2 regions of the Mesorhizobium sp. M0239 genome follow, and region 1 is predicted to be linked to the other one. Evidence: predicted binding sites of a transcription regulator. Region 1 holds the regulator's gene; the other holds the start of a gene.
What was found. The regulator PhoB, encoded in region 1, activates phosphate uptake and scavenging genes when phosphate is short. The targets are predictions, from matches to a motif close to TGTCATNNANCTGTCAT.
Positions count from the first base shown of each region.

Region 1 (6,696 bases):
CTCGGCTTTCAAGGGTCAGATCGACCTCAGCGTCGAGGAAGCGCGACGCAAGGTCTCGGACCAGCAGATCACCTGGATGAACAAGCTCAAGGCCGAGGGCGCGATGGCCGAGCACTTCAACAGCGGCCTGTTCACCTACGGCGCCTCCAGCCGCCCGGAAACCTCGGGCATGGGCGTGGCGATCATCGGCTCGTTCTATATGATGGTGATCGTGTTGCTCCTGGCGCTGCCGATCGGCGTCGCCGCCTCCATCTATCTGGAGGAGTTCGCCAAGAAGAACCGTTTTACCGACCTTATCGAGGTCAACATCAACAATCTGGCCGCAGTGCCGTCAATCGTCTTCGGCTTGCTCGGCCTCGCGGTGTTCATCAATTTCCTGGGCATGCCGCGCTCTGCCGCCTTCGTCGGCGGCCTGGTGCTGACGCTGATGACGCTGCCGACGATCATCATCGCGACGCGAGCCGCACTTGCAGCGGTGCCGCCGTCGATCCGCTCGGCAGCTCTCGGTCTTGGCGCCTCCAAGATGCAGATGGTGTTCCAGCACATCCTGCCGCTTGCCGCGCCCGGCATCCTCACCGGCACCATCATCGGTCTGGCGCGTGCGCTCGGCGAAACCGCGCCTCTGCTGCTGATCGGCATGGTCGCCTTCGTCGCCGATCCACCGACGACGCCTTTCGATCCGGCCACCGCGCTGCCGGTGCAGATCTATATGTGGGCGAACGAGGCCGAACGCGCCTTCGTCGAGCGTATGTCCGGCGCCATCATCATCCTGCTCGTCTTCCTCATGGCCATGAACATCACCGCGATCGTGCTTCGGCGTCGGTTCGAGCGGCGCTGGTAGAAAAAAGGCATCTTGGTATGAACATCATGACCGAACAGTCCCTTGAAAACGCAGTGGGCGACAAGATGAAGTCGAACGAAGTAATCAAAATGCGCGGCGACAAGGTCGGCGTGTTCTATGGCGAGAAGCAGGCGCTGTTCGACGTCGATCTCGACGTCCGCCTGAACCAGGTGACGGCGCTGATCGGCCCCTCCGGCTGCGGCAAGTCCACCTTCCTGCGCTGCCTCAACCGCATGAACGACACCATCGATTCAGCACGGGTAACCGGCAAGATAACGCTCGACGAAGAAGACATCTACGACAAGAACATCGATGTCGTCGAACTCAGGGCGCGCGTCGGCATGGTGTTCCAGAAACCCAATCCGTTCCCCAAATCGATCTACGAGAACGTTGCCTATGGTCCGCGCATCCACGGATTGGCCAAGCGCAAGGCCGACATGGACCAGATCGTAGAGTCGAGCCTGAAGAAGGCGGCGATCTGGAACGAGGTCAAGGACCGTTTGCAAGAACCTGGCACGGGTCTTTCCGGTGGCCAGCAGCAGCGTCTGTGCATTGCACGCGCCATCGCCGTGTCACCCGAGGTGATCCTGATGGACGAACCGTGTTCGGCGCTCGACCCGATCGCCACCGCTCGCGTCGAGGAACTGATCGACGAACTGCGTCAGAACTATACCATCGTCATCGTCACCCATTCGATGCAGCAGGCAGCGCGCGTGTCGCAGCGCACCGCGATGTTCCATCTAGGCTATCTGGTCGAGGAGGGCGCCACCGACAAGATGTTCACCACCCCCGACGACAAACGCACCCAGGACTACATCACCGGCCGGTTCGGCTGAGCTCAGGCATACGAGGGACGAAGATCATGGGTGAACATACCGTCGCATCTTTCGATGAGGATCTGGAGCAGATCAGCCAGCTGATCCGCGACATGGGCGATCTCGCCCGCTCGATGGTCAGTGGCTCGACCAGGGCTTTGCTCAATTCGGACAATGCGCTGGCGCAGCGCGTGGTTTCCGATGATGCCATCATGGATGCACGCCAGCGCGAGCTGGACGATCGCGCCATCACGCTGATCGCCAAGCGCCAGCCAATGGCCAACGATCTGCGTGCGGTGGTCGGTTCGATCCGCATGGCCGGCGACCTTGAGCGCATCGGCGACCTTGCCAAGAACATCGCCAAGCGCGTCGGCACTGTCGGGCTGAGTGTCACGCCGCACGACCTTTCGCATTCGATCGACGCGATGGCGCAACTGGTGCTGATCCAGGTGCAGGGGGTCGTCGACGAGTACGCCGCCGCCGACCCGGCAGCGCTTGCCACGCTCAGAAACAATGACGAACGCATCGACGTCAAATACACCTCGGTGTTCCGCGAGCTGCTGACCTACATGATGGAAGATCCCCGCAACATCACGGCGTGCACGCACCTGTTGTTCTGCGCCAAGAACCTCGAGCGGATCGGCGACCACGTGACCAACATCGCCGAAAATGCCTACTATGTTTTGACCGGCACGCAGCTGCCAGCCAATCGTCCGAAGCAGGACGAGACGGCAATGTCCGCGCCAGCGGCATAACAGGGGTGACCAGCCGATGATCGCACCACGCATCATGGTGGTGGAGGATGAGGAGCCGCTAGGCGTGCTGCTCCGCTACAATCTTGAATCCGAAGGTTACCAGGTCGAGGTGGTGACGCGCGGCGACGAGGCCGAAATCCGGCTGCAGGAGAACGTTCCCGACCTTCTCGTGCTCGACTGGATGGTGCCGGCGGTTTCCGGCATCGAACTCTGCCGGCGCCTGCGAATGCGCCCAGAGACCGAGCGGCTGCCGATCATCATGCTGACCGCGCGAGGCGAGGAAAGCGACCGCGTGCGCGGCCTGTCGACCGGCGCCGACGACTATCTGGTCAAGCCGTTCTCGACGCCGGAGTTCATGGCCAGGGTCAAGGCGCTGCTGCGCCGGGCCAAGCCGGAAGTGCTGTCCAGCGTGCTAAAGGTCGGCGACATCGTGCTCGATCGCGAGTCGCACCGGGTCTATCGCAAGAAGAGCGAGATCCGGCTCGGGCCGACCGAATTCCGCCTGCTCGAATTCATGATGCGCCACCCCGGCCGCGTGTTCTCGCGCAGCCAGCTGCTCGACAATGTCTGGGGCGAGACGATTTACATCGACGAACGCACTGTCGACGTGCACGTCGGCCGGCTGCGCAAGGCGGTCAACAACGGCCGCATGCCTGATGTCATCCGCACCATCCGTGGGGCGGGTTACGCGATCAGGGAAGACTAGGTGGCTGTTCCGTCCCGATAGATCGTGACCGGGAAAACTCGATTAGCACGTGGTCGCCAACAGCCGCGAAGAGTGGAATGTTGCACTCGTCTCATCGATGGGGAGCGAGCACGTGACGCTTTGGCCCAAATGCGGTCATTCGAAACCTGATGAGGATGACCGCTCTTGGCGGTACGTCGCCATCTTGCCCGCAGACTCCGACCAGAAAGCCATGCAAGAATAAATTTGAGTTAACTTAGATATACGTTCGTTAAACGACGTGTGTTCTGCATAAATATACGATTTTACTAAATTGCTTCAATTTACATTGAGCCATCACCTCCTTATTCATTATCCGCCTTCCGATTATTGCGGTCTCGGATCGAATGACGATTCCGTGGAACGATCTCGTTCCTTGCAGCGTTGCTTTGGGAGCGGTCGCCGGACCTTTGACCAGGTCGGACACCATGAGGAAGGATTTCTGATGAGCACGGTCTTAAACGCCAAAGGCATCCCTCTTGCCTACACCGGCGCTTCCACTCATTGGTTCTCGGCCACCGGGTCTGGACCGGAACTGCATGGCACCTCCGGCAACGACTCCTTCTGGGGAGACACCGGCGTCACTGTCACGATCCACGGTGGCGCCGGCGACGACTACTATCATCTCTATTCCACCAACAACAAGGTGGTCGAGGATCCTGGGGCAGGGATCGACACGATCGACACATGGATGAGCTACAAGCTCCCTGACAATTTCGAGAACCTCGTCGTTACCGGCACCAACCGATTTGCGTTCGGAAATGCGTTGGACAACATCATCAAGGGCGGGTCAGGTCACCAGACGCTGGATGGCGGCAAGGGAAATGATGTCCTGATCGGCGGCGATGGCGCCGATACTTTCGCCATCTCCAAAGGTAATGGAAGCGATCTTATCTTCGATTTCGGTGCGACCGATGCGCTCCGCCTTAACGGCTACGATTTCACTTCGTTCGATGCCGTCCGTTCACAGATGGTCCAAGTGGAATCGAACGTGATGCTGAACCTCGGATCCGACGAAATCCTGGTGTTCAAGAATACGACCATCGACAAGCTGCAGCCCACCCAGTTCGAACTTCCGATAGACAAGTCCGCAATGACGCTGTCCTTCTCCGACGATTTCAACACGCTGAGCCTTCGGGACGGGCAGGACGGCACCTGGAATTCCAATTTCTGGTGGGGAGCGCCGAACGGCAGCACGTTGAGCAGCAATGGTGAGTTGCAGTGGTATATCGACGCCAATTATGGCCCGACGAGTTCGGTCCATCCGTTCAGCGTTGAGAACGGCGTCCTCACCATCACCGCCGCGCAGGCGCCGGAGGACATCAAGCCTCTGATCAACAACTACGAATACACCTCGGGGATCCTGACGACCCACGACACCTTCTCGCAAACCTACGGCTATTTCGAAATGCGGGCGGATCTTCCTGAAACAGCCGGAGCCTGGCCGGCGTTCTGGCTGCTTCCGGAGGACGGATCGTGGCCGCCGGAGCTGGACGTTGTCGAAACGCGCGGCCAGGACCCGAACACGCTCTACATGACGGCGCATTCCAATGAGACGGGAGCGCACACGAAGGTTTCGTCAACGGTGAACGTTGCGGATACCGACGGTTTCCACACCTATGGCCTGCTCTGGACGAAGGATGAGCTTGTCTGGACCTACGATGGTGTAAAGGTCGCTCAAGCAGCGACGCCGGCCGACATGCACGATCCCATGTATATGCTGGCCAATCTCGCGGTGGGCGGCATTGCCGGCCAGCCTCCTGACCATCTGGCTACGCCAGCGGAGATGAAGATCGACTACATCCGCGCCTATACGCTGGACGACCTGCAGCACCACCCCTTGGACATCGCCGGCGACCATTCGGTCTAAGCGACGCCCTTATGTTGGGGCCATGAGCCGTTAGGAGCGCGGGAATGATTGCACGGTCTGATCTGCGGGCAGTCTTGAGGCGCGCCATCGCCGATGTCGGTGTTTTTTCGTTCCTCATCAACATCCTGCTATTGGTGATCCCCCTTTATCTGTTGCAGGTCTATGACCGCGTCCTGCCTTCCTCCAGCGTCGAGACGCTTCTTTACCTCTCTGCTATCGCGGTTCTCGCACTCGCCTTTCTCGGTCTCCTCGATGCGGTCCGCTCCGTTTACACGCAGCGCGTTGCAGCCATTGTCGACAACAGACTGGGCGCGAGGACATTCGCCGTCTCGCTGGAGGCTAAGTACGCCGGGGGAGCAGCCCTGCCTCCACTGCGCGACCTTGCCTCGGTATGCGCCTTCATCAGGTCACGTGGCGCGGCGGTCTTGTTCGACCTGCCGTTTGCTCCGTTCTTCCTCGCCCTGCTGTACCTCATCCATCCTTTGCTGTTCTGGCTTACGCTGGCGGGATCTGGTCTGTTGCTTGCGCTGGTCGTGGCAAATCAGTTTGCCATCGGCAAGAATGATGCCTTGTCGGCGGAACGCTCGGCTGTTGCCAGCCTGTCGGAGCAGGCCTTTGCCCGGAATGCAGAGACGCTGCGCGCCATGGGCATGATCCAAAACGCCGCGCGAGTGTGGGGAAGGCACGTGGCGGAGGCGCTAGTCCTGCATGACCGTTCGTCGATGGCCAACGCGATTTTCAGTGGAACGTCGCGAGCCGTACGCATGATGCTTCAGCTAGCAATACTGGGTGTCGGAGCATGGCTCGTGCTGCAAGGGAAGATGACGGCCGGCATGATCTTCGCGTCTTCCCTGGTGTCGTCCCGTGCGCTGCAGCCGCTCGACCAACTGATCGGGTCATGGCGGCAGATCGTCGACGCCAGACGATCGTGGAAGCGTTTGGACAAGGCGTTTTCCGCCCATCCGGCGCATGCGCAAAAACTGACCTTGCCGGACCCGTCCGGCGAAATTGTCGTGCAGGGCCTCATCTTTGTCGCGCCGAACGCCACACCCGGCACCGAACCCATCATCAAGAGACTGAACTTCCGCATCGGCGCAGGCGAAGCGGTGGCGATAATAGGTCCGAGCGGAGCCGGCAAGTCCACCCTGGCAAGATTACTTGTCGGTGCGATTCAGGCAACCAGCGGCTGCGTCAGGATTGATGGCGCCGATCTCAGAACCTGGGACGAGAAGCAGCTTGGCCGGCATATCGGATATCTCGCTCAGGAGGTGGAGCTCTTTCCCGGATCGATCGCGGAAAATGTCGCCCGCTTTGAACCCGATGCGAATGACGCCTCTATCGTCGAGGCAGCAAAGAATGCCCGGGCGCATGAGCTGATACTGGAGCAGCGAGACGGCTATCAGACCAGAATAGGTTCGTCGGACAGAACACTGTCGGGCGGCGAACGCCAAAGGATCGGGCTGGCGCGCGCTTTTTACGGCAATCCGCATGTTCTCGTTCTGGATGAGCCCAGTACCCATCTCGACGGCAGCGGCGAAGCCGCGCTCGAAGAAGTGCTTGCCGCCGCGAAAGCGGCGGGCGTTACGACAATCGTGATAACGCACCGCCCTTCGGTCGCCGCAGCCTGCGACCGCGTGATGCTTCTACGCAGCGGAGTGATCGAAGCCTTCGGTCCAAGCGGCGACGTGATG
Region 1 covers NZ_JAMYSG010000019.1:66,978-73,673, forward strand. Annotated here, with positions in the region: gene pstA (phosphate ABC transporter permease PstA) at 1-841, shown strand, start outside; gene pstB (phosphate ABC transporter ATP-binding protein PstB) at 859-1,677, shown strand; gene phoU (phosphate signaling complex protein PhoU) at 1,704-2,411, shown strand; gene phoB (phosphate regulon transcriptional regulator PhoB) at 2,428-3,117, shown strand; gene eglC (endo-1,3-1,4-beta-glycanase EglC) at 3,581-5,005, shown strand; gene NKI99_RS20620 (type I secretion system permease/ATPase) at 5,080-6,696, shown strand, end outside.

Region 2 (6,696 bases), on a different contig from region 1:
TCGACCTCGCCTTCAAGTCCGGTGAGATACACGCCATCGTCGGTGAGAACGGCGCCGGCAAATCCACGCTCATCAAGCTTCTGACCGGCGTCATGCCGCGCACCTCCGGAGAGATCGCCTGGGAGGGCCAACCGGCCGCCCTGGCCACGCCGCACGAGGCGATGGCGCTCGGCATCAATGCCGTGCACCAGGAAGTCGTGCTGTGCCGTCACCTGACGGTCGCCGCCAACATGTTCCTAGGCGAGGAGAATTCACGCTTCGGCATCCTGCAGCAGCGCGCCATGGTCAGGCAGGCGCAGACGATCATCGACGACCTCGGTTTCGACCTGCCGGCGCATGTCACGCTTGGCGACCTGACCATCGGCCAGCAGCAGTTGATAGCCGCCGCCCGCGCCACCGTGCGCGGCACCAAATTCCTGATCTTCGACGAGCCGACCGCCTACCTCACCCGCAAGGAGGCCGACCAGCTTTTCACCCTGATCCGTCGGCTGAAGGGCGAAGGCGTGACGATCATCTACATCAGCCACCGTATGGAGGAAGTGTTCGAGCTCGCCGACCGTGTTTCCGTGCTGCGCGACGGCACGCTGGTCGGCACCCGCAACATCGCCGAGACCAACGATGCCGAGCTGGTCAAGATGATGATCAACCGCTCGATCGAGCAGGTCTATCATAAGGAGCATTTCACGCCGGGCGCCGCCATCATCGAGGCGAGGAGCCTGTCCGGCAAGGGCTTCGAAAATGTCTCGATGACGGTCCGCGCCGGCGAAATCGTCGGACTCTATGGCCTGATCGGTGCCGGACGCAGCGAGTTCGTCACCACGCTTTACGGCCGCCACCGCAAATCCGCCGGCCAGATCCTCTGGGAAGGCAAGGAGGTGCAGGTCAATTCCGAGCATGACGCGATCAAGCTCGGCATGGCGCTGGCGCCGGAGAGCCGCCGCGACCAGGGCCTCTGCCTCAACCTGCCGGTCGGCTTCAACCTGAACCTCCCGATCTACAAGCGTATCTCGAACAATCTGCTGATTTCGAGCACGCAGGAGAAGACGCAAGCCGATCGCCAGATCGCCGATCTGCGCATCAAGACACCGACGCGCGGCGCGCTGGCATCCAGCCTGTCGGGCGGCAACCAGCAGAAGATCGTCATCGGCAAATGGCTGGCGCACGGCGCCAAGCTGTTCATCTTCGACGAGCCGACGGTCGGCGTCGATGTCGGCACCAAGGCCGAGATCTACCGCCTGTTCGGCGCACTTTTGTCAAAGGGCGCCGGCATCATCCTGATCTCGTCCTATCTGCCGGAAGTCTATGAACTCGCCGACACGCTGCATGTGTTCCGGCGCGGCAAACTGGTGGCGACGCACGGTTTTCACGCCGCCAGCCACGAGGATATTCTTACTCAGGCGCTCGCCGAGAAACAAGAAAAGCTGGGAGGACAAATATGAGCACCGAGGCGATTGCCGTCGAAAAACCGAAGCGCAACTATAATGTCCTGTTTGGGCTGACGCTTTTGGCGCTGCTGGTTCTGCTCTGGATCCTTCTCTCCGTGGCGACGACGAGCTTCGCCTCCGCCAACAACATGGCCAATCTCTTGCGCCAGGGCTCGATGATCGCCATCATGGCGGTCGGCCAGACTTTCGTCATCATCACCGGCGGCATCGACCTGTCGGTCGGCGCCGTGGTCGGTTTCGCCACCGTGGTCGTGGCCATGATGATCAATGCCGGCTTCCCCATCTGGCTCGCCATTCTGGTGACGCTGCTGGTCGGCGTCGCCATCGGCATGTTCCACGGCTTCGGCATCGTCAAGATGGGCCTGCCGCCCTTCATCATCACGCTGGCAACGCTGACCTCGCTGCGCGGCATCGGCCTTTTGATGACCAACGGCAATTCGATCAACATCAACAGCGACACCTTCACCGCCTTCTCGCGCAATTCCTTCATCGGCATCCCCAACCTGTTCTGGATGGTGATCCTGGTCGGCATTCCGGCCTATATTTTCCTGCACCACAGCCGCTGGGGCCGATACCTGTTTTCGGTCGGCTCCAACGCCGAGGCCTCGCGCCTGTCCGGCGTCAATGTCCAGCGCACCATCTACATGGCCTACACGCTGTCGGGCCTGTGCGCCGCCTTTGTCGGCGTGCTGCTGGCGGCCCGCATCGGCATCGGCAACCCGACGCAGGCCGAGGGCTGGGAGCTGCAGGCGATCGCGTCTTCGGTCATCGGCGGCACCTCGCTGTTCGGCGCCGTCGGCTCGGTGCATGGGCCGCTGCTCGGCGCCTTCATCCTGGCCACCATCAACAACGGCGCCAACCTGCTCAACGTCAACTCGTTCTGGCAGCGCATCATCACTGGCGCGCTGATCATCATCATCGTCTACTTCGACGGCCTGCGCCGCCGCGGCAAGTAGCGATCCCGCAATCAACCGCCGGCCCGCCACACCAACGGGCCGGCGATTTCATGACTGGATTAGCGCATGAAAGCCGTCCTCTGCCGTTCGCCCGGCGATCTTGTCCTTGAAGACCGGCCCGCACCAGAGGCACCGCCTCCCGGCTGGGCGCTGGTGGCGGTCAGCCATGTCGGCATCTGCGGCACCGACTACCACATTTTCGAGGGCAAGCACCCGTTCCTCGCCTATCCCCGCATCATGGGCCATGAGGTGTCGGGAACGATCGTCGAGGCCGGCGACGGCGTCGATCTTGCCGTTGGTGAGCCCGTGGTGATCAACCCCTATCTTTCCTGCGGCAAGTGCATCGCCTGCCGGCACGGCAAGCCCAATTGCTGCGTCAGGATCGAGGTCTTGGGCGTGCATCGAGACGGCGCCATGTGCGAACGGATTCTGGTGCCGGCGCAAAATCTCTATCCCGCCAACGGCCTTTCGCTGGCCGACGCCGCCGCAGTCGAGTTCCTGGCCATCGGCGCGCATGCAGTGCGGCGCGCCCGCGCCGACCCCGGCGCCCGCACGCTGGTCATCGGCGCTGGCCCGATCGGGCTCGGCACCGCCATCTTCGCCCGCATCGCCGGGCTCGACGTGACGCTGCTCGACATGAGCAGTGAAAGGCTCGCCTTCGCCGCAAATGAGCTTGGTTTCCAGACCCTCGACGGGTCGCGCGGCGCGGTGCCCGATCTGGTCAAGGGAGCGACATCAGGCGAAGGCTTCGATGTCGTCTTCGACGCCACCGGCAACACCCAATCGGTGCAGTCGGCTTTCGCCCATGTCGCGCATGGCGGAACGCTGGTGCTGGTCTCCGTCGTCAAGGACGACATCAGCTTTTCCGATCCGGAATTCCACAAGCGCGAGATGACGCTGATCGGCAGCCGCAACGCGCTGCGCGCCGACTTCGATCACGTCGCCGCCTCGATCCGCAACGGCGCCGTGCCCCTGGCCAAGCTCGTCACACACCGCACCACACTCGCCGGCACGCCGCGCGATCTCGCCCGCTGGGCACACGAGAAATCCGGCCTGATCAAGGCTGTGATCGAGGTCGGATAGAGGCGCCTGTTCGACACGAATTCGGAGATCGTTGAGCGCCCAACTTGGTAGATCTGATGCTTTGGCGACTAGCCGCAACATCCATCGCTTCGTCATCCTATGGCGGAGCGAGGAGCGAAGCGACGCGGCGCAGACCATAGGATCCATGCCGTGACCTGAGAGCGTTGCTTCGGTGCAGAATTCTGCGCCGCTGCGCTCTTCGCCCGAGATCGCGGCATGGATCCTTGGGTCTCCGCGACGGAGCTGCGCTCCTGCTTCGCCCAAGGATGACGACGTTAGCTACAGCGCCGACAGCTTCAGCTCCACCCGCTCGGCCGGGAAGCGCGACTCGGAAAACTGGATCGGCTGGCCGTCCGGCGTGACGTTGACGGCAACCGTGACCAGCACGATGGCGCCCGGCAGCAGGTCGAGGTCGGCAAGGTCCGCCGCATCGGCATGGCGCGCCGACAGCACGGTCGATTGCCGGAGATAGTCGTCGATGCCGAAACGCGCCAGCGATGCGGTGATCGAGCCGGTTTGCGCCATCGCGGCATCGATGCCGGCAAAGCGCCGGGCCTCGAACCAGCCGGCAGCACGCGACACCGGCCGTCCGTCGGCTTCGCCGCGCGTTTCCAACCGGATCACATCGGCTCCCCTGGCAAGGCCAAGGCCCTCGGCAACGCGCTGGCTGGCCGGCTCGATCGACGAGGCGAGCAGGACGATGTGCCGTTCCGTCGTTTGCCCTTGCAGCCCTGTCGAAAAGCGTGTGCGCGCGCCGATCGGATAGGACAGCCGCTTGCGCGACAGTACGAAGGTGCCGCGCCCCTGCTCGGCCCGCAGCACGCCTTCCCTTACAAGGGCCGATATGGCGCTGCGCACCGTGTGACGGTTGACGCCATAGCGTTCTGCCAGCGCCACCTCCGGCGGCAACGCTGCATTCTCCGTGAAATCGCCGATGGCGATCGCATGCAGGATCTTGTCGGCGATCTGCCGCCACAGCGAAACGCCACTGCGCCGCTCGATGCTGTCCGCTGCCAGCCGCCCGACTATCATTGCCCCAACCTTCCAGCGCCCAGTCTTATATCGCTGTCATCCACCCGTCATGGACACGCATTAGATAATAGGTATAATTTGTATAGTTGTCTATATCAATAGACAAATTGACAAAGAGGAATGCTGCTGATGCGAGGACAGGAAGCCCGCGACCAGGCCGAGCGCAAGGCCGCCATGGCGACACTGGCGCAATCCAGCGGCGATGACATCGTCCGGCTCTGGAATGAAGCCGGATTGCCTTCGGAAGCAGAACTGCTGCGCGGCCCCGAGACCGGGCTGGTCACCGTGCGCGGCCGCATCGGCGGCGGCGGCGCGCCCTTCAACGTCGGCGAGGCGACCGTCACCCGCGCCACCGTCCGGCTGCCCTCCGGGCAGGTCGGACATTGCTATGCGCTTGGCCGCGACAAGCAGAAGGCGAAGCTGGCGGCCATCGCCGACGCGCTGTGGCAGGACCCTGCCCGCCGCAATGAAGTCGAGACCGGACTGATAGCGCCCCTGCGGTCGGCTCTGACCGCAGCGCATGAAAAACGCCGCGCCGAGACGGCGGCAACGAAGGTGGATTTCTTCACCATGGTTCGCGGAGAAGACTGATGGACATTGCAGCGCAATCGATAGAGGGCGGTTTCGCCGATCCGGTCTTCAATGCCCAGACGGTGTTCCGCGCCGTCATGGACGCAATGGCGCGGCCAGGCAGCGTGCAGCCGCTGCCGGCCTTCGCCCGCCCGCCGGCGCCGCTCTCGGCGGCCGCCGGCGCCATCGCACTGGCGCTGTGCGATAACGACACCCCGCTCTGGCTCGACCCGGCCCTGCAAGCTTCCACCGCGATCAGATCCTGGCTTGGGTTCCACACCGGCGCGCCCGTGGCCAACACACCGGCCGATGCGCATTTCGCCTTCATCGCGGCCCCGGCCGAGATGATGTCGCTCGATGGTTTTTCGCAGGGCACGCAGGATTATCCCGACCGTTCGACCACGCTGATCCTGCAAGTCGGCGATCTCGTCTCCGGCACGCCGCTGTTGCTTGAAGGTCCCGGCATCGAAACCAGCGCCACGATCGCGCCGGCACAGATGCCGCGCCATTTCGTCGAGCAGTGGAAACAGAACATCAAGCGCTTTCCCAGAGGCGTCGACATCATACTCGCCACCGCTGATGGCATTGCCTGCCTGCCGCGCACGACGCGCATCAAGACGATGGAGGCGTAAGATGTATGTCGCGGTGAAAGGTGGCGAAGCCGCAATCGCCAACGCCCACAGCCTGCTTGCCGACCGCCGCCGCGGCGACCGTTCGCTGCCGGCACTACGTCTCGACCAGATCGTCGAGCAGCTGGCGCTCGGCGTCGATCGGGTGATGAGCGAAGGCTCGCTCTATGATCGTGAACTGGCCGCACTCGCCATCGTCCAGGCGCGCGGCGACATGATCGAGGCGATCTTCCTGGTGCGCGCCTATCGCACCACGCTGCCACGCTTCGGCTACTCCAGGCCCATCGACACCGCCGGGATGCTGGTCGAGCGACGTGTGTCGGCGACCTACAAGGATCTGCCCGGCGGCCAGTTGCTCGGGCCCACTTTCGACTACACCCACCGGCTGCTCGATCCCGAGCTTGCCGCCGGCGCTGACGTCGCCCAGCCCTTGCTGCGCGAGACGGAAGCGCAAGCCATGCCGCGCGTATCGGCGATCCTCGACCGCGAAGGCCTGATCGAACCCGACGGCGACATGCCGCAGGATCACGTCCCCGGCGACATCACCCGCGAGCCGCTCGAATTCCCGATGGCGCGCGACATCCGCCTGCAGGCGCTGTCACGCGGCGATGAAGGGTTTCTGCTGGCGCTCGGCTATTCCACCCAGCGCGGCTATGCCCGCAACCATCCCTTCGTCGGCGAGATCCGCATGGGCGAGGTCGAGCTCGAGCTCGACGTGCCCGAGCTGCCCTTCGCGGTGCCGCTCGGCACTGTCCGCGTCACCGAATGCCAGATGGTCAACCAGTTCAAAGGCTCGGCCAAGGCGCCGCCGCAATTCACCCGCGGCTACGGCCTGGTCTTCGGCCAGAGCGAGCGCAAGGCGATGGCGATGGCGCTGTGCGACCGGGCGCTGCGCGCGAAGGAGCTCGGCGAGGATGTCGTCGCCGCGGCCCAGGACGAGGAGTTCGTCATTTCGCATTCCGACAACGTCCAGGCGACCGG
Region 2 covers NZ_JAMYSG010000034.1:54,170-60,865, reverse strand. Annotated here, with positions in the region: gene NKI99_RS28345 (sugar ABC transporter ATP-binding protein) at 1-1,439, shown strand, start outside; gene NKI99_RS28340 (ABC transporter permease) at 1,436-2,401, shown strand; gene NKI99_RS28335 (zinc-binding alcohol dehydrogenase family protein) at 2,468-3,484, shown strand; gene phnF (phosphonate metabolism transcriptional regulator PhnF) at 3,764-4,513, opposite strand; gene phnG (phosphonate C-P lyase system protein PhnG) at 4,646-5,107, shown strand; gene phnH (phosphonate C-P lyase system protein PhnH) at 5,107-5,718, shown strand; gene NKI99_RS28315 (carbon-phosphorus lyase complex subunit) at 5,720-6,696, shown strand, end outside.
Region 2: phnF (phosphonate metabolism transcriptional regulator PhnF) is a predicted target of PhoB. The motif match lies at 4,551-4,567, and genes of this name have one in related genera.